Regions from separate parts of the Streptomyces sp. NPDC087440 genome, predicted to be linked through region 2. Evidence: riboswitches for the same ligand, from Rfam matches in the RefSeq annotation. Region 2 holds a riboswitch; each other region holds the start of a gene.
What was found. A riboswitch is a leader RNA that binds a small molecule or an ion and turns the genes downstream of it on or off. The one in region 2 is predicted to bind cyclic di-AMP.

Region 1 (7,585 bases), on a different contig from region 2:
CGCCAGCCACCGGGTCGCCCCCGGCCTGCTGTCCTGGCCCGCGTGGCAGACCCTGCGCTCGGCGGACCGGGTGCTGTGCGCGGACGCCGCCCACCCGCAGCTGCCGTATCTGTACGAGGCCGGGGTGAGCGTCGAGCAGTCGGTGCCGGTCGCCGAGGACCTGGTCGCCTACTGCACCGACGGCGGCCGGACCGTCGTCGTCCTCCCCTCCTCCTCCGAGAGCTCCCCCGAGGGTTCCTCCGGGGGCGCCGGCGCGGGCGACGCCCGGCTCACCGACGGCCTGGCCCGCCTCGCGGGCTCGAACCGTGTCCAGATGCCCGACCTGGAACTCCTCCCCGGCTCCTACGACCTCCCCGGCGCCCGCCTCCTCGACCTGGTCCAGGTCATGGACCGCATCCGGCGCGCGTGCCCGTGGTCCTCCCAGCAGACGCACAAGGGGCTCGCCAAGTACGGCATCGAGGAGGCCTACGAACTCGTCGAGGCCATCGAGGCGGGCGACCGCACGGAGCTCCGCGAGGAACTGGGCGACGTCCTCCTCCAGGTCGTCTTCCACGCCCGCATCGCGGAGGACGCGACGGGCGAGGACGCATCGGGCGAGGACGCCTCGGGTGAGGAGGGGGAGGAAGAGGAGGGCCCCTTCTCCATCGACGACGTCGCCGCCACCCTCATCGACAAGCTCATCCACCGCCACCCGCACGTCTTCGGCGACGAGACCGCCGAGACCCCGGCGGACGTGAAGGCCACCTGGCTGCGCACCAAGGCCGTCGAGAAGCAGCGCACCTCGGTGACGGAGGGCATCCCTCTCGGACAGCCCGCGCTCGCCCTCGCGGCCAAGCTCTCCTCCCGGGTCCGCTCGGGCGGCATCGACGCCCCCCTCCCGCCCGGCGACGGCGGCATCGGCTACCAGCTCCTCGCCCTGGCCGCCCGCGCCGAGGCGGACGGCATCGACCCGGAGACCGCCCTGCGCGCCGCCGCACGCGTGTACCGGGACGCGATCCTGGCGGCGGAGGGACAGGCGGGATGAGCACCGTGGCGCAAGGCGGCTAACGTCGACGGGTGAGCACCGCACCCCCCGCCGAACCCGCCCCGGAACTCTTCACCTGGGAGTTCGCCACCGATCCCTACCCGGCCTACGCCTGGCTCCGCGAGCACGCGCCCGTGCACCGCACCCGGCTGCCCAGCGGCGTCGAGGCCTGGCTCGTGACCCGGTACGCCGACGCCAAGCAGGCCCTCGCCGACCAGCGGCTCAGCAAGAACCCGGCGAACCATGCGGGCTCCGCCCACGCGAAGGGCAAGACGGGCATCCCCGGCGAGCGGAGTGCGGATCTGATGACGCACCTGCTCAACATCGACCCCCCGGACCACACCCGGCTGCGCCGCCTGGTGTCCAAGGCGTTCACCCCGCGCACGGTCGCCGAGTTCGCGCCCCGCGTACAGGAGTTGACCGACCGGCTCATCGACAACTTCGCGGGCGAGGGGTCCGCCGACCTCATCCACGAGTTCGCCTTCCCGCTCCCCATCTACGCGATCTGCGACCTGCTGGGCGTGCCCCGCGAGGACCAGGACGACTTCCGGGACTGGGCCGGGATGATGATCCGGCACGGCGGCGGCCCGCGCGGGGGCGTGGCGCGCTCGGTCAAGAAGATGCGCAACTACCTCGCCGAGCTGATCCACCGCAAGCGCGAAGACCTCGGCGACGACCTCATCTCGAACCTCATCCGCGCCAGCGACCACGGCGAGCACCTCACCGAGAACGAGGCTGCCGCGATGGCGTTCATCCTCCTCTTCGCGGGCTTCGAGACGACGGTCAATTTGATTGGAAACGGGGTGTATGCCCTGCTTCGGAACCCCGAGCAACGGGAGAGGCTCCAAGCGGCCCTCGCTGCCGGCGACACCGGCCTCCTCGCCACCGGCGTCGAGGAACTGCTCCGCTACGACGGCCCCGTCGAGCTGGCCACCTGGCGGTACGCCACCGAGGCGCTCACCCTCGGCGGGCAGGAGATCGGGGAGGGGGACCCCGTACTCGTCGTGCTGGCGGCCGCCGACCGCGACCCCGAGCGGTTCCAGCATCCGGACACCCTCGATCTCAGCCGTCGGGACAACCAGCATCTCGGTTACGGGCACGGCATCCACTACTGCCTCGGTGCCCCCCTCGCGCGGCTCGAAGCGCAGACCGCACTCGCGACCCTGCTGACCCGTCTCCCTGACCTGCGACTCGCGGCGGAACCTGCCGATTTGCGCTGGCGCGGCGGCCTCATCATGCGGGGTCTGCGCACGCTTCCGGTGGAGTTCGGAAGTGGTGCGCAGGGCAAGGAAAGTGATGGGGCATCAGAGATGTGACCTTTGCGTGATCTCCGCTGCATCGACTTGTGACGGGTGTTCGACTGCGGCTACGTTCACGGGCGACCCGGCTGCCCAGCCAGAAGCCGAGTCACCGTCAGCGAAAGGCAACCGCATGCGTTCCGGGAACGGTAAACACCGCCGCCCGCGTCAGGCCCCCGCAATCGTCGTCGCGGCCGGGGTCACCGGCTCCGCGCTCGCGATTCCGCTCCTCGGCGCCACCAGCGCCGGTGCGGTCGAGGCAGGCACCTGGGACCGCGTCGCCGAGTGCGAGAGCGGTGGTGCGTGGAGCGCCGACCTGGGCAACGGGTATTACGGCGGGCTCCAGTTCTCCCAGGAGAAGTGGAACCAGTACGGCGGCGGTTCCTACGCCCCGCGCGCCGACCTCGCCAGCCGCTCGCAGCAGATCGAGGTCGCCGAGAAGGTGTTCAAGGCCGAGGGTCCGCAGGCCTGGCCGAGCTGCGCCGTCATATCCGGGCTGGCACCCGGCGGCGGCGGTCACTCCGGTTCCGGTTCGGGCCAGGGAGGGGTGGACGCCGCCGATCCCGGCGTGGACGCGGGCATCGATTCCCGTACGCCCCCCACGCCCCCGGCGGACGCCGCCGAGCCCGACGCGAAGAAGGACACGAAGCGCGACGCCTCGGACGGCACCGAGCCCGCCCAGGGGACCCCGGGCGCCACCCCGGACCCGGGCGCGACCCCCGACGCCGGTACGCCCGCCACCGGCGCCACCGCCTCGGCCGACCCCACCGAGTCCACCCCCGGCTCCAGCGTCTCGCCCAGCACCGGCCCCGACGCCTCCACGAGCCCCACCGCCCCCGACGCCACCGGCACCCCGGACCCGGGCCTCCCCGGCTCCGGCAAGCACCGGGGCGAGCCCGCGCCGGAGAACTCCCTCCCCGTACCGGACAATTCCCCCGATAGGGATGCGATCGAGCGGGACGGCGGGCGGCACGCCTCGCGGGACGGCAGCGCGAAGACGGAGGGCGACGCCCCCGAGCCCGGCACGTACACCGTGCGGCCCGGCGACAACCTCTGGCACATCGCCGACGAGGCGAAGGTCCCCGGCGGCTGGAGCGCCCTCTACGAGGCCAACAAGAAGTCCCTCGGCGCCGACCCGGACCTCATCAAGCCCGGCCAGCACCTGGATCTGAGCGAAGGTCAGGAAGCCGGGCAGAAGCAGCAGGAGAAGCAGGGGAAGGACCCGTCGGAGGGGTCGGAGGACGGCGAAAAGTAGGGGCGGTTGAGGGGCTTGTGTCCGCTTTTGCGCAAGTGAGACATGAGTCTCTTCGCCCCAACTGGCGTGTCCCTCCGGGTGACTCCCGGTAGGCCCCCTCTGACCTGCGTAAACGCAAGTGAGCAGGGGGCAAGTAGGGGGTGGATGTCCCGGATGTGCCTCTTTGAACATCCGGGGCACCTGTGATTACGGTCGTCCTCGCTCGCCACCGGTGAGCACCGGAGCCCGCACGCCGAATCCTGCCGGCGGGCCACCGGAAGCAGTCGTCGCGAAAGCGCCGTAGGCAGGAGCGGGGGACCCAAGGTAAGTGCCGGGCCCGGACGTTGAGAGACGTCGTGGGAACGGCTTGGGGTGAAGCCGCCGAAACGGAAAGCCGCAGCAAGCGTCACGCGGGAATCCGGACCGGAGGCCGGGCGAACTCACAGCCCGAACCCGACAGCTCACCTCGAAGGCGTCGGTGAGGGGTATATCCATGTCGCTTTTCAGCAGCAAGGGCAAGCACCGCCGTCCGTCCAAGGCCACGCGTGCCGCCGCGATCGCGGGCGTCACGGGTGTCGCGGTCGCCGCCCCGCTGATGGGGGCCTCCTCGGCCTCCGCCGCCTCCGTCGACACCTGGGACGCCGTCGCCCAGTGCGAGTCCGGCGGCAACTGGTCCATCAACACGGGCAACGGCTACTACGGCGGCCTGCAGTTCACGAACTCCTCGTGGGCCGCCGCCGGTGGCACCCAGTACGCCTCGCGTGCCGACCTGGCCACCAAGGGCCAGCAGATAGCCACCGCCGAGAAGCTGCTCAAGATCCAGGGCCCCGGCGCCTGGGCCTGCGCGGGCGCCGGCAACCTGAGCAACGACGGTGTCGACCCGGGCGTCAGCACCGGCTCCTCCGCGAAGAAGTCCGCCCCGAAGGCGGAGAAGAAGCGCGAAGAGGCCCCGGCCGCCTCCCGCAGCGAGACCCGCTCGGTGCCGAAGGTAGAGTCGAAGGCCGGTGGCCCGATCAAGAAGGGTGACGGCGAGTACAAGGTGCAGGCGGGCGACACCCTGTCGAAGATCGCCGAGCGCGAGCACGTCAAGGGCGGCTGGCAGCACATCGCAGACCTCAATGAGGACGTCGTCTCCGACGCCGACCTCATTTTCCCGGGTCAGCAGCTCCACCTGAGCTGATCCAGCGGGGACCGACGGCCCACCCCCGTCCGTCCCCGCCCCGCGGGAACCCCGGCGCCCCACCCGCGCCCGGTTCCCGCACCGCGGACTCCCGGCGGCCCACCCCCGCCCGAGTCCGCACCGCGGAGGGGGCGGCTCACCCCCGCCCCCTCCGCACCCCCGACCCCGGCCGGGCGCGACTTCCCCCCGAACGCGTCCCGCCGGGGTCGACCCCTATCCGCAGGCCCCACCCGCAGGCCCTGTGCACAAGGGCTCACCCGTGCGCGTACGCACTCAGGCGTGCATACGGGCCGTACTCGTCGGTGAACAGATCCGTAACGCACGGTGACGTCACCAGGGTCCTTCGTCCTGTATTACAGGCATTCGGGCATCTTTTCGTCCCAGCGTGCGGTCGATCGGCTGGCCGATGCCCCGGAGCCGGTTAGGCTCTTGTCGCAAGGCCGAAAGCGACCCTGCGCCGTGTGCCCCTTCACGGGGCCCGCCACCTTCGCGTCACATCCCATAAGGAGATGCTCGTGCCGTCCATCGACGTCGTCGTAGCCCGGGAAATCCTGGACTCCCGAGGCAACCCCACGGTCGAGGTCGAGGTCGGCCTCGACGACGGCAGCACGGGTCGTGCTGCTGTTCCGTCCGGCGCCTCCACCGGTGCCTTCGAAGCCATCGAGCTTCGCGACGGTGACCCGAACCGCTACCTCGGCAAGGGTGTCGAGAAGGCCGTCCTCGCCGTCATCGAGCAGATCGGCCCGGAGCTCGTCGGCTACGACGCCACCGAGCAGCGCCTGATCGACCAGGCGATGTTCGACCTCGACGCCACCGAGAACAAGGGCTCGCTGGGCGCCAACGCCATCCTGGGTGTCTCCCTGGCCGTCGCGCACGCCGCCTCCGAGGCCTCGGACCTGCCGCTGTTCCGCTACCTCGGTGGCCCGAACGCGCACCTGCTGCCCGTCCCGATGATGAACATCCTCAACGGTGGGTCGCACGCCGACTCCAACGTCGACATCCAGGAGTTCATGATCGCGCCGATCGGCGCCGAGTCCTTCTCCGAGGCCCTGCGCTGGGGCGCCGAGGTCTACCACACCCTCAAGAAGGTGCTGAAGACCAAGGGCCTGTCCACCGGTCTCGGCGACGAGGGCGGCTTCGCCCCGAACCTGGAGTCCAACCGCGCCGCGCTCGACCTCATCGTCGAGGCCATCAAGCAGGCCGGTTACATCCCCGGCGAGCAGATCGCGCTCGCGCTCGACGTCGCCGCCTCCGAGTTCTACAAGGACGGCGTCTACGAGTTCGAGGGCAAGTCCCGCTCGGCCGCCGAGATGACCGAGTACTACGAGGAGCTCGTCTCCGCGTACCCGATGGTCTCCATCGAGGACCCGCTGTACGAGGACGACTGGGCGGGCTGGAAGGTCCTCACCGACAAGCTGGGCTCCAAGGTCCAGATCGTCGGCGACGACCTCTTCGTCACCAACCCGGAGCGCCTGGCCCGCGGCATCGACGAGGGCTCGGCCAACGCCCTGCTCGTCAAGGTCAACCAGATCGGCTCGCTCACCGAGACGCTGGACGCCGTCGAGCTCGCGCAGCGCAACGGCTTCAAGTGCATGATGAGCCACCGCTCCGGCGAGACCGAGGACGTCACCATCGCCGACCTCGCCGTCGCCGTGAACTGCGGCCAGATCAAGACCGGCGCCCCGGCCCGCTCGGACCGCGTCGCCAAGTACAACCAGCTGCTGCGCATCGAGGAGATCCTCGACGACGCCGCGGTGTACGCGGGCCGCTCCGCGTTCCCCCGCTTCAAGGGCTGAGACCCTCCTGAGGGTTTAAGCCTCCGTACGTCCCCGTACCCGGTCCCGTACCGTGTGCGGGGACGTCGGCGCGTAACGGGGAGGACTCAGGGATGGCCGCACGGAACAAGGGCGACCGGTTCTCCACCACGACCCGGCTGCGCCTGCTCGGCGAGCAGACCGCCGCCCGCGTCTACCGTTCCCAGACCCGCCGCCAGGCCCGCCGCTCCCGGCTCACGGGACGGGCGGCGCTGCTGGTGCTCGTGGTGTGCACGCTGGTGGTGGCCCTCGCGTACCCGATACGGAGCTACTTCTCGCAGGCGACCGAGATCGCCGACCAGGAACAGGCCAGGAACGAGGCCGAGCGGCGTGTGGAGCAGCTCCGCGACGCCAAGGCCCGCCTCCAGGACGACGCGTACATCGTCCGCCTCTCCCGCGAGCACCTGCACTATGTGTTGCCCGGCGAGACCGGTCTCACGATGTACGACCCGAAGGCGCCCGGCACCGCGCAGCGCCCCGAAGGGGACGAGGCCACCGGCAGCCCCTGGTACTCCAACGTCTGGGGCGGCGTCGACGCGGCCGACCGCAGCGAACCGTAGACCCCACCGAAGATCGTCACCAGAACAGACCGACAGAAGGCACGCATGGACACCCCGCCCCCGACCACGCCGCGCACCGAGCCCACCGAGAGGGACATCGAGGCGTTCAAGCTCCAGCTGGGCCGCCCGCCGCGCGGGCTGCGCGCGATCGCGCACCACTGCCCCTGCGGCAATCCGGACGTGGTCGAGACGGCCCCGCGCCTGGAGGACGGCACGCCGTTCCCCACGCTCTACTACATGACCTGCCCCCGGGCCACGGGCGCCATCGGCACCCTTGAGGGCTCCGGCCTCATGAAGGAGATGCAGGCGCGGCTGAGCACCGACCCGGAGCTGGCCGACCAGTACCGGGCCGCCCACGAGGACTACCTCGAGCGGCGCGACGCGATCGAGGAGCTGGTGGGCTTCCCCAGCGCCGGCGGGATGCCCGACCGGGTGAAGTGCCTGCACGTGCTGGTCGGCCACTCGCTGGTCGCGG
Region 2 (7,585 bases):
CGGCTTCCGTCGCGACGACCGCGGCGAGCGTCCCACCGGTGGCGGCTTCCGCGCCGGCGGCAGCGACCGTCCGTTCAACCGCGACCGTCGTGACGAGCGCCCCTCGGGCGGCCGTTCCTTCGGTGGCGGCGGCGACCGCCCGTACGGCCGTCGTGACGACCACCGTGGTGGCACGGGCACCGGCACCGGTTCCTTCGGCCGCCGCGACGACAAGCCGCGCTGGAAGCGCAACGGCTGAGTCAGCCTGAACTCCGTGTTCTCCGTATGAAAGACGGGCCCGCTCTGCACGAGCGGGCCCGTCTTTCTGTGACGTCTTCCTGTGGCGTCTTTCTGCGACGTCCGCGGTGCTCTTCCCCGCCTGCGCCGCCGGACCCCGCCGCCTTCCGGCCGTGGACCGGGCCGCCGTCTCGGGCGGGTACGTCGACAACGCCGTGGGAGCAGCGGGGTCGTGCGGTTATGCTGGGGCGCGCGGGCCGCTAGCTCAATTGGTCAGAGCAGCAGACTTTTAATCTGTTGGTTGTGGGTTCGAGTCCCACGCGGCCTACCGCCCACGGCCCGACCGGCCTTCCAGCCGGTCGGGCCGTTCTGCGTCCGGGGGTGCCCTCAGGAGGCGCAGCGGTTGAGTGTGCCGCTGTCCAGGGTGGACTTCTCGGCGATCAGCCAGCCCTCGGTCTTCGTGCCGGAGATGCGGCCGTAGATCCATGTGTTGGCGTACGCGTTGGTGACGTAGCAGTGGAAGTAGACCTTGGTGCCGGGCTTGACCGTCGTCACGAACGAGCACTCCGCGTACGGCCCGGTGTAGAGGTGGGTGGTCTTCGACGCGCGGCCGTAGCCGTCGCTGCGGTTCGAATGGGCCCAGCCGGAGCAGGACTTCGACACCGGGGTGGGGCCGGGCTGCGGGGGAGCGGACTTCGCGGGGGGCGGCGGGACCGCGGTGTGCCGGTCGCCGGCGCCGGGCGGCGGGGTGGGCCCGCCCTTCGTCGGGGAGGCGCCCGTCGGCGTCTTCCGGGTGCCTCGGGACGGGGTCTTGTCGGGGGCCGTGGAGGGCAGGGTTCCCGCCGGGGGCAGGTCGTCGGCGTCGGGCCCGGTGTCGGCACCGTCGGGGGCGGCGGGCGCGCCGGACGAGGGGAGCGCCGTTTTCGGGTCTTCGGCCTGGTCGCCCCGGGCGTTCACCAGGGCGAAGACGGTTCCGCCGCCGATGAGGACGGTCGCGGCGGCCACGGCGATGACGGTACGAGTGCGGCGGCGGGCGGCGGCGGCCTTGGGCACCGGGTGGGTCGAGTGGGACGGGTGCGTCGGGCCCGCCGGGGTGGTCGGGTGCGTCGGGTTCGTTGGGTTCGTTGGGTGGTGCGACGAGTGCGACGAGTGTGGTTGGTGCGGCTGGTGTGCCGGGGGGCCGTACGCGCCGGGAGGCGGCCCTGAGGGCGCGCCCGGTCCTGGGGCGGAGGGGACGTGTCCCTGCGGCGGGAGGGGAGGGCCGAAGCCGGGCGAGGGCGACGGAGCGGGCGACGGTATCGGCCCCGATGTCGCGGACGGCGGCACGGGCGTCGGCTCAGGTGCCGCGGACGGCGCCACGGGCGTCGCCGGCGGCGCCACGGCCGTCACGGGCGGCGCCGCGCTGAGGCCCGTGTCCTGGCCCCGCGCGACCGCCTCCAGCAGCTCGCGGGCCCGGGCCGCGTCGGGGCGGCGCAGCGGGTCCTTGTCCATCAGCGCCCGCAGCACCGGGGCGAGCGGCCCCGCCCGGGTGGGCTCCGGCAGCGGTTCGCCGACGATCGCGGAGAGGGTGGACCACACCGACGTACGACGGAACGGCGAAGCGCCCTCCACGGCCGTGTACAGCGTCATGCCGAGCGCCCAGATGTCCGAGGCGGTGCCCGGCACCCGGCCCTGGGCGCGCTCCGGTGCCAGGTAGTCGAGGGAGCCGACGATCTGGCCGCTCTGGGTCAGGTTGGACAGGGCCTCGTCGTCGGGGGTCTCCAGGCTGGCGATGCCGAAGTCGGTGAGGACGACCCGGCCGCCGCGCTCCAGCAGGACGTTGCCGGGCTTGACGTCCCGGTGCAGCACCCCGACGCGGTGCGCCGCGTCGAGCGCGTCCGTCAGCCGGGCGCCGATCGCGGCGGCCTCGCGCGGGTCGAGCGTGCCGCGCTGGGTGAGCACGTCGTCCAGGGAAGGCCCGTCGACCAGCTCCATGACGATGACCGGCAGCCCCTGCTCCTCGACCACGTCGTGCACGGTGACGACGCCGTGGTGGTGGATGCGGGCGGCGGCCTGCGCCTCCCGCCGCATCCGGGAGCGCAGCTCGGCCAGTTCCGCCGGGGAGGCGTCGGTGTAGGACCGCAGGACCTTGACGGCGACCTCGCGGTTCAGCAGCTGGTCCACGGCCCGGGCGACCACGCCCATGCCGCCGCGCCCGATGATCTCGATCACGCGGTACCGCCCGCCCAGCACCTCGCCGGTCAGATCCGCGCCGTTCGCCCCCGCCACCTGTCACACCCGTTTCGTCGCGCTGTTCGCCTTCGGTCACGTGCGGCACCAGGGTAGGGGGCGGGTGCGCGGCAACGTGGTCGCGAGGGGTGCCCGCGATGGCGTAGGCTGGTGTTTACCGACGCGGGGTGGAGCAGCTCGGTAGCTCGCTGGGCTCATAACCCAGAGGTCGCAGGTTCAAATCCTGTCCCCGCTACTGGATAGGCAGAAGGCCCGGAATTCTTAAGAATTCCGGGCCTTCTGCATTTCCCCTTTCCGCCCCGAGAACCCTCACATGTCCCCCACATGGCGGACGCCGATTCGCCGTACGGCGCGGCTCCGGCCAGCCTGGGTGGGGAGCGGTACCGTCCGCACCCGGTGTGGACCTGGGCAGGAGAGCTGACGGTGGCGGGGTACGGGCGCGACGGACGTGGCGACGACGCGAGCGGTGGGCTCGGCGAGAGCACGCCCGGGGCACCTGGTGCATCCGGAACATCCGGTGCTCCCCGGGAGAGCGGGCGCAAGACGCGGCGGTTCGTGCGGGCGCTGCCCGCGCTGATGATCGTCGGCGGTGTCTTCTTCGACGCGATGACCCCCTCCGACTTCACCTCCTCGCCGCTCTTCGCGGCCGCCCCGCTGGTCGCCGCCCCGTTCTTCTCGCTGGCCAACACCGGACTGACGGCGTTCGCCTCGGTCCTCGCGGTCCTCGGGCTGCGGGTCGCCGACGACGTGATGACGACCGTGGTGGGCGTGACGGAGCTGGTCACGGTGCTGACCGTGTCCGTGCTCGCGATCCTGATCAACCGGGTCGTACGGCGCAGCGGGCGTCAGCTCGCCTCGGTGCGGGTCATCGCGGAGGCGGCGCAGCGGGCCGTGGTGCCCACCCCGCCGGACCGCATCGGCGGCCTGGAGATCGCCGCGCGGTACGAGGCGGCCGAGGCCGACGCGTTCATCGGCGGCGACCTCTTCGCCGTGCAGGACACGCCGTACGGGGTGCGGCTGGTGGTGGGGGACGTGCGGGGCAAGGGGCTGGAGGCCGTCGAGGCGGTGGCGGTGGTGGTCGGCGCGTTCCGGGAGGCGGCCGAGACGGAGGGCAGCCTGGAGGGCGTCGCGCAGCGCCTGGAGAGGGCGCTGGAGCGGGAGGGCACCCGGCGGGACGGGCTGGACGCGCTGGAGGGGTTCACCACGGCGGTGCTCGCGGAGATCCCGCGCGGCGAGGGTCTCGTACGCCTGGTGAACCGGGGGCATCCCGAGCCGCTGCTGCTGTACGCGGACGGGGAGCTGGACGTGCTGGAGCCGGAGGAGTTCGCGCTGCCGCTGGGGATGGGGGACCTGGGCGACTGGCCGGACCGGGCGCGGGAGTTTCCGTACCCGCCGGGCTCGACGCTGGTGTTCTACACCGACGGGCTGTCCGAGGCGCGGGACGAGGCGGGTACCTTCTACGATCCGGCGGTGCGGCTGCGGCGCTCGCTGTTCCCCGGGCCCGACGCCGTACTGGACGCGCTGACCAGTGACGTACGGGTGCACACCGGCGGCACGCAGACCGACGACATGGCGCTGCTCGCGGTGGCGCGGCCGGGGGTGGGGCAGCCGGCGCGGCGGCGGACGGTGGAGATCGTGAAGCGGCCGTGAAGGGCCCCTGGGACGGGCGATACAGCTGAGACGGCGTCAATTCGCCACCAGATAGGCTGAAATGTCTTGGCCAAAGGCGGCTGCACAGCGTTAAGGATCAACGGGAACAGCTTGGAATTCCGGTCACGTGTCTATTAACGTTCGATAACGCAGCACGGTCGTCCCAGCCGTCGTCAGAGGCGGCGCCGTGCGCGTGCGCCGAATTCCGTGAGGAAACCGGGGAACCACCATTTGGGGTGAATCGGGCCCACCAGGCCCGTAGGAGACCTTCCTGCTCCGAACCCGTCAGCTAACCCGGTAGGCGAGAAGGAAGGAAAGGAGCGCGCCTCCGTGGCGTCCAACAGGCCTGCCCCCGCAGCCCCCGCTTTCTCGTACCAGGCTTATGGAGTCCCCAGCGACGAGTACGAGACGGGACCCGGCACCGGGGACACCGCCGTTCTCGCTCCGGAAGCTCCGCAGGTCTCGCAGGTCACGCAGGTCACGCAGACCCACCAGATCCCGCAGATTCCGCAGCAGCGGCGCGGCGGTTTCGAGGGCTTCGCCGAATTCGACGCCCCTGACGGGTCCTTCGCCGCGGACACGGCTTTCGCCCCGGACGCAGCCTTCGCCCCGGACGCCCCCGAGGCCTCCGCCGACGAGTGGAACCCGACCGCGGACTCCGTCGCCCCCCTGCGCGGCAAGCACCGCGTCGCCAAGCAGCGCGGTTCCCTCGCCCGCAGCTCCACCGTCCTGGGTGTCGGCGTGATCGCGGCCGTGGGCGCGGGCGGCATCGCCACCGCGCAGGACAAGCCGCCCGTGTCGATCTCCCTGCCGGACCAGATATCCGAGTCCCTCGACTCGCTCGCGGACTCGCTGCCGGACGCCAAGTCGCTGCCGGGCGTGGGTTCCCTGCTCTCCGACTCCGGTACGGAGAAGGCCGAGGAGGACGCCGCCGACGAGGGCGTGGTCGTCGCCGCGGCCCCCGCCGCCGCCACCCCCGCCTCGACCGGGCAGCAGCCCACCGGCGCCGGGGAGAGCCTGCGCGCCCGCATCCTCCAGCAGGCCGAGCAGCAGCGCTCGGTGGCCGACGAGGCCGCCCGGCAGGAGGCCCGCGACCAGGCCGTGAAGGACGCGGCGGCCGAGGCGAAGCAGGCACAGAAGGACGCCGACGCCAAGGCGGAGAAGGCCGAGAAGGAGAAGGCGGAGAAGGAGGCCCGGGAGAAGGCCGCCGCCGAGGCCAAGGCGGAGGCCGAGCGCCTCGCCAAGCTGGCCGCGAGCTACTCGCTGCCCACCTCCTCGTACACCCTCACCTCGACCTACGGCCAGGCCGGTTCGATGTGGTCCTCCGGGCACCACACCGGTCTCGACTTCGCCGCCCCGACGGGCACGCCGGTCAAGGCCGTGCACGGCGGGACCATCAAGTCGGCGGGCTGGTCCGGTTCGTACGGCTACCGCATCGTGCTGGAGCTGAACGACGGCACCGAGATCTGGTACTGCCACCTCTCGCAGATGAACGTCGCGGCGGGCGGCGAGGTCTCCACCGGCCAGACCATCGGCAACGTGGGCGCCACCGGCAACGTCACGGGACCGCACCTGCACCTCGAAGTCCACACCCCCGGCGGCGACGGCGTCGACCCGGCGGCCTGGCTGCGGGGCAAGGGCCTGTCCGTCTGACCGCACTGTCCCTCTGACCGCACCGTCCGGCCCGTCCGGCCGATTCGTGGCCGGTGCACGGAATACGTCCGGCGGGCGTCGGGGTTGTCGTACGACATGACTTCCTCCCCTCTTCGCCCGCTGGGCACCTCCGGTCTCGACGTGTTCCCGCTCGCCCTCGGCGGCAATGTCTTCGGCTGGACCGCCGACCGCGACCAGTCCTTCGCCGTCCTCGACGCCTATGTCGCCGGGGGCGGCAATTTTGTGGACACCGCCGACGCCTACTCGGCCTGGGTACCGGGCAACGAGGGCGGCGAGTCCGAGACCGTCCTCGGCGCGTGGCTGGCCGCCCGGGGCAACCGGGACGACGTCGTCCTCGCCACCAAGGTCGGTGCGCACCCCTCGTTCAAGGGCCTGTCCGCCACCACCATCAAGGCCGCCGCCGAGGAGTCGCTGCGCCGCCTGGGCACCGACCACATCGACCTCTACTACACGCACTTCGACGACCCGACCGTGCCGGTCGAGGAGATCGTCGGCGCGCTCGACCAGCTCGTACGGGACGGGAAGGTGCGCGCGGTGGCCGCCTCCAACATCAGCCCCGACCGGCTGCGGGAGTCGCTGGACTTCGCCGAGCGCGAGGGCCTGGCCAAGTACAGCGCGCTCCAGCCGCAGTACAACCTGGTCTCCCGCGACACCTACGAGGGCGAGCTCCAGGAGGTCGCCTCGCAGGCGGGCCTCGCGGCCGTCCCGTACTACGCGCTGGCCTCCGGCTTCCTGACCGGCAAGTACCGCGTCGACGGCGAGGCCGTGCAGAGCCAGCGCGCCGAGGGCGCGGGCAAGCACCTTCAGACCGAGCGCGGCCGCAAGGTCCTGGCCGCGCTGGACGAGGTGGCGCAGGCGCACGACACCGAGGTCGCGTCCGTCGCCCTGGCCTGGCTGGCGTCCCGCCCGACCGTCGTCGCCCCGATCGCCAGCGCCCGCACGGTCGAGCAGCTGCCGGCCCTGCTGGCGGTGGCGGACCTGACGCTCACCGACGCCGAGCTGTCGAAGCTGACGGTCGCTTCGGCCTGATCAGTAGGTCTTGTACGGGTTGTACGCGGCCGCGTAGGCCGGGTGGTACGGCGGCGGGAGCAGCCGTATGCGGCCGGTGATCTGGGCCGCGTACACCAGCGCCGGGCCCGCGATCCGCTTGCGCTCCCACAGGCGGTGCAGCAGCTCCCGCTCGCGGGCCTGGAAGACGGCGGCCAGCTCCGGGGTGGCCGCCCCGCGCCGGGCCCGGTAGCGCAGGAAGGCCAGTGCGGTCGCCGCCTCCTCGTACTCGGCGACCGCCTTCGCCGCACCGGGGCCGTGCACCCGGGCGGCCTGCCCCTGGGCGATCGAGCGGGCCCGCATCGAGGACAGGGCCAGCGGCTCGGCCGGGTCCAGCCAGCCCGCGGCGGCGTACGCGGGCAGCTCGGCGGAGAGCAGCCGCAGTTCGCGCTGCCGCGTCCAGATCGCCAGCCAGGTCAGGAAGGCGAAGACCGGGACCATGACCAGCCCGTACACCCCGTAGAAGGCCAGCGGGCCGAACGAGGCCGAGCCGTTCCACAGCGCGTGCATCCCCATCGCCAGCAGCAGGCCCGTCGCCGGGAGCAGGAAGCGGCGGATGCGCACCCAGGCGCGGCCCCGCATCCGGCGGGTCGGGGTGAGCGCCACCAGACCGAAGCCGATGCCGGTGAGCACCGTGAACAGCGGATGCGCGAACGGGGACATGATGACCCGCACGAAGAAGGTCCCGGCCGTCACCGACCCCAGCCCCGAGAAGCCGAACTCCTGGTCCTCGCCGAAGGCGTTGCCCAGGTAGAGGATGTTCTCGGTG
Region 3 (7,585 bases), on a different contig from region 2:
CGCGGACATGTACAGCATTGACCACCTCTCGGAGTTCCACGGTCTGCCGGTCGTGACCTTCCCCGAGCCGGGCGACGACGCCGCGCTGCCCGACGCCGACACCGTGGCCTGGCGTGTGCACGTCGAATCGTGGGACGGCGAGGAGGACTGGATGGAGTCCTTCGACCGGTTCCTCGCCGCGGTCGATCCCGGCCGGGTGCGGGCACTCGTCATCGGCAGGTGGGGGGAGTTCGGGCCGGAGTCCAGCAGCACCGTGCTGTCCTTGATCACGGCTGCGGCGGACCGTCTGACGACCCTGGAGGCGGTCTTCATCGGCGACATGACGCCGGAGGACGAGGAGATGTGCGGCATCGAGCAGTCCGACGTGACGGTCCTGCTCTCCGCCTTCCCGGACCTCGTCGAACTGGGCGTACGCGGCGGCACCGAGCTGGAGTTCCCGCCGGTCACGCACGAGAAGCTGCGCCGCCTGACCATGGAGACGGGCGGCCTGCCCAGGGCGGTGGCGAACGGCATCGCCGCCAGCACCCTGCCGGCCCTCACCCACCTCGACCTGTGGCTCGGCGAATCGGGCTGCGGCGGCGACGCCGAACTCTCCGACCTGGCACCACTGTTGGACGGCACCCGCTTCCCGGGCCTGACGTACCTGGGCCTGCGCAACAGCGAGATCCAGAACGAGATCGCCGAAGCGGTCGCGGGCGCCCCCGTCGTCGCCGGACTGCACACCCTGGACCTGTCCAACGGCGTGCTGGGCGACGAGGGCGCGGCCGCCCTGCTGGAGGGGCAGCCGCTCACCCACCTCCGGTGCCTGGACCTGCACCACCACTTCCTCTCCGCGGAGATGGAGCGGCGAATACAGGCGGAGATCGCGGCGCACGGCGTGCGCGTGGACCTGTCGCAGCGCAACACGCCGTGGGGCGGCAGGGGCTCTGCGGGCCGGTTCACGTCCGTGTCGGAGTGAGGCGGGCGGCCGGGCTGCCCCGCCGCACACCCCGCAGCGGGGATCAGAGCGGAAGCAGGTCCGGCCGCTTCGCCTCGACGTGGTCGCCCGAGCTCTCGCCGCGCAGGCGTCGCCCGATCCACGGCACCAGGTGCTCGCGCGCCCAGTCGATGTTGTCGCGGCGCGCTTCGAGGCGCCCGCGCGGTGCCATCGGCGGCCACGCCTGGTCGGGGTCGGCCGGGATCTCCAGGCCGAGGACCTGACCGGCCCGCAGCGCGACCCGGGTGTGCCCCTCGGGAGAGAGGTGCAGCCGGTCGGAGTCCCAGGCGCGCCGGTCCTGCACGGACCTCAGCGACCACAGGTCCAGCACCGGGCAGTCGTACCGGTCGGCGATGGCCCGCACGTGCGCCGAGTACGTGGCGACCTTGCCGCGCAGATGGCGCAGCACCGGGATGCCCCGGGTGTCGAAGCCCGTGGTCACCATGACCGTGCCGACCGCCGAGGTGAGGTCGGCGACGGCCTTCTCGAAGCGCTCGGCGACGTCGTCGGGGTCGGTGCCGGGCCGGATGATGTCGTTGCCGCCCGCACAGAAACTGACCAGGTCGGGAGCCAGCTCCTTGGCCCGAGGGACCTGGTCGGCCACGATCTGGTCGAGCAGTTTGCCGCGTACGGCGAGGTTTGCGTATCGGAAGGTGTGCTCGGGTACCCGGTCGTCCAGAAGGACGGCCAGCCGGTCGGCCCACCCGATGAACGCGCCGCCGGGGCCAGGGTCTCCGACCCCTTCGGTGAAGCTGTCCCCGATCGCCGCGTACGACCCGATGGTGCCTGCGCTGAATGATCTCGAATCGTCTGCCACGTCGATACATCCTTCACTTTCGCAAGTGACCTACGCCACCGTAGGGAGGGGTTGACGGGGGGTGAGATATGCCACCGGTCAAGATTCACCCAACCCGGAATACAGAGGTGGCGCCTCCTGGGACGAGTCTCGCCCCCGCACCGGGAGGGGCGCGGGGGCGAGTACGCCGAATGGCCGGGCCGCACGAAGGACGACCGTGAGGACGACCGTACGGAAGAGGACCGTACGCGAGCGGGAAGGCTAGAGCGGGACGCCGTTGCTGCGCAGGTAGCCCAGCGGGTCGATGTCCGAGCCGTAGCCGGGGCCGGTGCGGATCTCGAAGTGCAGGTGCGGGCCGGTGGAGTTTCCGGTGGAGCCCGAGTAGCCGATCTGCTGGCCGCCCGAGACGCTCTGTCCGGAGCGGACGCCCAGTGCGGAGAGGTGGGCGTACTGCGAGTAGCGGCCGTCGTTGTGCCGGATGACGACCTCGTTGCCGTACGCGCCGCCCCAGCCGGCGGAGACCACGGTGCCCGCAGCGACGGCCTTGACCGGGGTGCCGGAGGAGGCCCGGAAGTCGACACCGGTGTGGTAACCGCTGGACCAGCTGCCGCCCGAGGCGCGGTAGGGGGTGGAGACGCCGGAGGGGACGGGGGCGCTGAACCCGGAGCGCTGCGACTGCTGCTTGCGCTCGGTGCGCTGCTCGGAACGCTGTTCGGCGCGCCGCTCCGTCCGCTTCTCGGAGCGCTGCTCGACCCGGTTCTCCGTGCGCTGCTCGGCGCGCTTGTCCGTACGCTCCACACGCTCGGTCCGCTGCTGCTGCGGGACCGGCGCGGAGGCCTTCTGCTCAGCGGCGGGGGCCTTGCCGCCGAGGGTGAGCTTCATGCCGGGGTAGATCAGCGAGGGGTCCCCGCCGACGACCTTCTTGTTGTCGGTGTAGACCTTCTGCCAGCCGCCGCGCACGTCCTGGTCCGCCGCGATCTTCGACAGGCTGTCGCCGGACACCACGGAGTACGTACGGGTGTCGGTCTTCGGCGCGGAGGGAGCGGCGGGGACAGCGGCGGGGGCCGCCTGCTGCGGCGCGGCCGTGCGCTGCTGCGGCAGCTGCACCTGGGGCGCCTCCTGCGGCAGCGCGACCGGGGCCGCGCCCTTCTCGGCGGCGTGCGCCCCCGTGGCGCCGATGAGCGGAAGGGCCAGCGCCGCACCGCCCGTACCGGCGGCGACGAAGCCCCGGGTGAGCGAGGAACTGGACTTCGGGCGGCGGTGCTTACCCTTTGCGGGCATGACGGATTCCTCTCCGGCGCCTGCGAGGTGAGCTGTCGGGTTCGGGCTGGAGATGCCCGGCCTCGCTCCCCTGGGAGCGCTGCTTCACCCCGAGCCGCTCCGGCGGGCTGGTGCCCTCCGGTACCGGCGTACTACCTGGGTCCCCCGCTCCTGCCACACGAAGAAATGGGATGCGGACTCCGAGCGGTGGCAGGATTCGGCGGTCCACCCGGATTGACGGTGACCGTAAGCGAGTGCAGACCGCCGGAACAAGCCGTTCCCGCCTTCTCCCTCTCCCGGACACGTCTTCTCCACGATTCTCCCGGTGGCGCGCAGCCGTCCCGGATGTCATCTCCCGCCCCTGGCCTGCCGTTTGACGCTTCGGCAGCAGAAGTCACGGCCTTCTCTATGATTCTGCTCACTCGCACCCCTGTACGCCCCAGATGGTTGCCCGAGGCCCCCATTTCGGGACGCTTCTGTCGTATCGTCGGCCAGTGCCCCTCGTCGGCGTGCCCGCGCCGGCGAACGACCTTGAGGAGCACTCGTGACGCAGCAGGCATCGCCGTCGGCCGAGCCGGATCTCGCAGGTGTACGGAACTTCCGCGACGTGGGCGGGCTGCCCGCCGCCGACGGGCGGCGGACGCGGTACGGGCGGCTCTTCCGCAGCGGTCACCTGGCGCACGCCACCGAGGCCGACACAGTGTTCTTTGGCTCCCTCGCCCTGCACACGATCTTCGACTTCCGCAATGCGGCGGACCAGAAGCTGGAGGGTCCGGACGTCGAGCTGACGGGCGTACGGAACGTGAACATCCCGCTGAGCGACCCGGCGGACGGCGCCGAGTTCTGGCGGATGGTGCGCGACGGGGACATCGACCAGCTGCGCGAGATCCTCGACGACGGCAAGGCCGCCGCGCGCATGACAAACTCGTACCGCCGCATGATCAAGGACCGCACCGCCGAACACAGCCGGGTGCTGCACGCCCTGGCCGAGGACAGTGTTCCGGCGCTGATGCACTGTGCGGCGGGCAAGGACCGCGCGGGCCTGGCGATCGCGGTGACGCTGCTGGCCGTGGGCGTGGAGCCGGACGCCGTCCGGGCGGACTACCTGAAGTCCAACGACCCGCACCGCCGCTACCGGGTGCGCCGCACCAGCACCTCACCGGACGCCATGAACGCCGAGGTCATGAGCCTGCTCGCGCCGCTCTTCGACGCCCGCGTCGAGTACCTGGACGCGGCCTTCGCCACCATCGAGGAGATCTGGGGCACCACGGACGCCTACCTGGAGCAGGGCCTGCGGCTGACCCCCGAGGTCCGTGAGGCGCTGCGCGAGCGGCTCACCGAGTAGCCCCTGCGGTCAGGCGTCGCCGATCGTGAAGAGCAGGAAGATGAACGCGGCGATGATGTGCCCGACCACGATGTAGAGAAAGACCCGCACCACCAGCCCGTGCGGCGCCTTGTCCGCGACGAAGCCGTCCGGACCTGCCTTGCCCGCACCGTCCTGCCACTCGGCTCCCCGGTCGGAGCCGGGCCGGGCGGCGCGGGCCGCCTCCTCCGCGGCGCGGGCGATGGCGTCCATGGCGGCGGTCTGCGCCTCGGTGAGCTGGTGCGCCGGGGTGGGCCCGGGAGCCTTGACGAAACCCTGCGGCGAAGCGGCCCCCTGCGACGGGGCGAGTCCCTGCGGCTGGGCGGCGGCGAACTCGGGCATCTCATGACTCCTGGGGCAGGCAGAGCCCTGCGACGGTGCTCTGCATCAGTGTGTGGAGGAAGAGCAGCTCCGCCCCGTCCGGCGTCACCGCGGTGATCCGGTGCGGGGTGAGCGAGTCGAAGTGGGCGCTGTCGCCCTCGTCCAGGGTGTGCACACGCTCCCCGAGGACAAGACGCAGGCGGCCTTTGAGCACGTACAGCCACTCCTCGCCGGGATGGACCCGTACGAGCTCCTGCTGGGCGGCGTGCGGGACGTGGACCCGCAGTGCCTGCATGGCCCGGCCGTGGCTCCCGGCCTGGCGGTACGTCCAGCCGTCGGCCTCGCGGGCGGTCATCTCGCCGGCCCGCACGACGGCGTCCGGGTCGGCGGCCGTCTCGCCGAGGACCTCGGAGACGGTCGTACCGTAGATGCGGGCCAGCGCGAGCAGCAACGGCAGCGAGGGCTGGCGCTGCCCGGTCTCCAGCCGGGAGAGGTGCGCGGGCGAGAGCCCGGCGCGGCGGGCCGCGGCCTCCAGCGTGAAACCGCTGCGGCGGCGGAGTTCTCGCAGGTGGGGGGCGACGGAAGGCAGGTCCACGGGGCCTTCGGCCGCCTCTTCGAGGCGTGGCGTCATGCCGTCCATTGAGCCAGACTGCTTGCCTCTGGGGCAAACTTCTTACCCCAGAGGCAAAAACGGCTCAGCGGTTCGCGACCGCCTGCTTCACCAGTGTCCTGCCGAAGTCCCACATCAGGCCACCGCCGGAGTGTGCGTCGTCCATCACGGCGGTGAAGGCCTCCACGAACCGGTCGACCTCCTTCTCCCCCACGGTCAGCGGCGGAATCAGCTTGATCACTTCCAGGTGGTCGCCGGACACCTGGGTGAGGATCCGGTGCTTCTGGAGCAGCGGTACGACGACCATCTGCGCGAAGAGTCCCTTGCGGGCCGCCTGGAGCATCGCCCACCGGCTGCGCAGTTTCAGCGAGGACGGCCGTCCGAACTCGATGCCGATCATGAGGCCGCGCCCCCGCACGTCGTGCAGCAGCTCGTACTTCCCGATCAGGGCCGCCAGCCGCGACGTCAGCAGCTCTCCCGTGCGCCGCGCGTTGGCCACGACCTGCTCGTCCTCCATCACGGAGAGCACGGCGAGCCCGGCCGCCATGGCCTGCGCGTTGGACCCGAAGCTGGCCGAGTGGACCAGCACCCGGTCCATGGACGAGTACACCTTCTTGAAGATCCAGTCCTTGCCGAGCGTCGCACCGACGGGCACGTACCCGCCCGACAGCGCCTTCGCCACGCACACGAGATCCGGCTCGACGCCGTCCTCGTGCTGGTACGCGTAGAAGTCGCCGGTGCGGCCGAGGCCCGTCTGCACCTCGTCCGCGATGAGCAGCGCCTTATGCCGGTGCAGCAGCTCCTGTGCGGCGCGCAGGAATCCCGGCGGGGACTCCAGCACCCCCTTGCCCTGGATGGGCTCGACGACGAACCCGGCGACGTCGCCGCGCTTCAACTCCCTCTCCAGCGCGGCCAGATCACCGAGTCCGATCGCGGTGTCGGGCAGCAGCGGGGCGAATCCGTCCCGGAAGCCCTTCTCCCCGTTGACCGAGAGCGACCCGGTGGTGAGCCCGTGGAAGGCGTGCGCGCAGTACAGGATGCGCGGCTTGCCGGTGGCGTACCGGGCGAACTTCAGCGCGGTCTCGACCGCTTCGGTACCGCTGTTGCCGAAGAACACCCGGTCCAGGTGCGGGCTGTGCGCGAGCAGTTTCTCGGCGAGCAGGCCCGGCAGCGGCTGGCAGTCGAAGCGGGTGAGGTCGGCGAGCTGGGCGTCGAGCACGTCGTGCAGGGCCTTGCGGACGACGGGGTGGTGGCGGCCGAGGCCCATCACCCCGAATCCGGCGAGCATGTCGAGGTAGTCGTTGCCGTCGGCGTCCCAGAAGTACGCACCCTCGGCCCGCTCGTACACCCGGTCGAAGCCGATGGTGTGAAGCATGCGCGGGAGCTGGTGGTTGAGGTGCCGGGTGTGCAGCTCGTACCGTTCCCCACCGCGTGCGGCGAGCAGTGCCGCCAGGTCGAATCCCCGGGCGGCCCCGTCCCCGGCGGGCGCGAGAGCCTCGGGCGCGTCTTCCGTCATTCCGTCAGTTCTCCTTCTGTTCGCTTGTCTTCTTCTGTTCGCTTGGTTTCGTCTCGTACGGAGTCATGGCCGCCCCGATGCGCCCGGCGATCTCCACGGGCATCAGCCCGATGTCGGCCAGCACCTCGCCGCGCTTGGCGTGCGCGAGGAACTGCTCCGGAATCCCGAAGGTCCGCAGCGGTACGTCGACGGACGCGTCCCCCATCGCCTGCCCGATCGCCGAACCGACGCCTCCGGCACGGGAGTTGTCCTCGATCACGGCGACGAGCGAGTGCAGGGCGGCGAGCGGGGCGAGCGCCGGGTCGACGGGCTTGACCCAGCGCGGGTCGACCACCGTGCACCCGATCCCCCGCTCCCCCAGCAGCTTCGCGGTCTCCAGGGCGACCCCGGCCAGCGCCCCCACCGACACCAGGAGCACCTGCGGCTCGTCGTCCCGGTGCAGTACGTCGAGTCCGCCGACCCGGTCCAGGGCGGGGTACTCGGGCCCCACCGACTCCTTCGGGAAGCGCACCACGGTCGGCGCGTCGTCGACGGCCACCGCCTCCCTGAGCTGCGCCCGCAACTGCTCGGCGTCGCGCGGCGCGGCGATCCGGAGGCCCGGCACGACCTGGAGGATCGACATGTCCCACATGCCGTTGTGCGAGGGTCCGTCGGCCCCGGTGACGCCGGCGCGGTCCAGTACGAAGGTCACACCGCACTTGTGGAGGGCCACGTCCATCAGAACCTGGTCGAAGGCACGATTG

Region 1: linked by a shared signal. The riboswitch ahead of ACIO3O_RS23515 (transglycosylase family protein) and the one ahead of ACIO3O_RS26735 (M23 family metallopeptidase) in region 2 are both predicted to bind cyclic di-AMP.
Region 3: linked by a shared signal. The riboswitch ahead of ACIO3O_RS26870 (peptidoglycan DD-metalloendopeptidase family protein) and the one ahead of ACIO3O_RS26735 (M23 family metallopeptidase) in region 2 are both predicted to bind cyclic di-AMP.

What each region holds. Positions count from the first base shown of each region.
Region 1 covers NZ_JBIUXN010000012.1:108,704-116,288, reverse strand. Annotated here, with positions in the region: gene ACIO3O_RS23530 (nucleoside triphosphate pyrophosphohydrolase) at 1-1,024, shown strand, start outside; gene ACIO3O_RS23525 (cytochrome P450) at 1,057-2,340, shown strand; gene ACIO3O_RS23520 (transglycosylase family protein) at 2,456-3,577, shown strand; cyclic di-AMP (ydaO/yuaA leader) riboswitch at 3,882-4,046, shown strand; gene ACIO3O_RS23515 (transglycosylase family protein) at 4,050-4,736, shown strand; gene eno (phosphopyruvate hydratase) at 5,246-6,532, shown strand; gene ACIO3O_RS23505 (septum formation initiator family protein) at 6,625-7,110, shown strand; gene ACIO3O_RS23500 (DUF501 domain-containing protein) at 7,156-7,585, shown strand, end outside.
Region 2 covers NZ_JBIUXN010000014.1:266,949-274,533, forward strand. Annotated here, with positions in the region: gene ACIO3O_RS26710 (DEAD/DEAH box helicase) at 1-238, shown strand, start outside; tRNA gene ACIO3O_RS26715 (tRNA-Lys) at 471-544, shown strand; gene ACIO3O_RS26720 (protein kinase) at 604-2,484, opposite strand; tRNA gene ACIO3O_RS26725 (tRNA-Met) at 2,607-2,680, shown strand; gene ACIO3O_RS26730 (PP2C family protein-serine/threonine phosphatase) at 2,869-4,095, shown strand; cyclic di-AMP (ydaO/yuaA leader) riboswitch at 4,282-4,414, shown strand; gene ACIO3O_RS26735 (M23 family metallopeptidase) at 4,426-5,748, shown strand; gene ACIO3O_RS26740 (aldo/keto reductase) at 5,845-6,798, shown strand; gene ACIO3O_RS26745 (PrsW family intramembrane metalloprotease) at 6,799-7,585, opposite strand, start outside.
Region 3 covers NZ_JBIUXN010000015.1:17,751-25,335, forward strand. Annotated here, with positions in the region: gene ACIO3O_RS26860 (STM4015 family protein) at 8-958, shown strand; gene ACIO3O_RS26865 (SGNH/GDSL hydrolase family protein) at 1,002-1,793, opposite strand; gene ACIO3O_RS26870 (peptidoglycan DD-metalloendopeptidase family protein) at 2,034-3,053, opposite strand; cyclic di-AMP (ydaO/yuaA leader) riboswitch at 3,058-3,265, opposite strand; gene ACIO3O_RS26875 (tyrosine-protein phosphatase) at 3,577-4,377, shown strand; gene ACIO3O_RS26880 (DUF6126 family protein) at 4,387-4,737, opposite strand; gene ACIO3O_RS26885 (helix-turn-helix domain-containing protein) at 4,739-5,347, opposite strand; gene ACIO3O_RS26890 (aspartate aminotransferase family protein) at 5,412-6,842, opposite strand; gene dxs (1-deoxy-D-xylulose-5-phosphate synthase) at 6,847-7,585, opposite strand, start outside.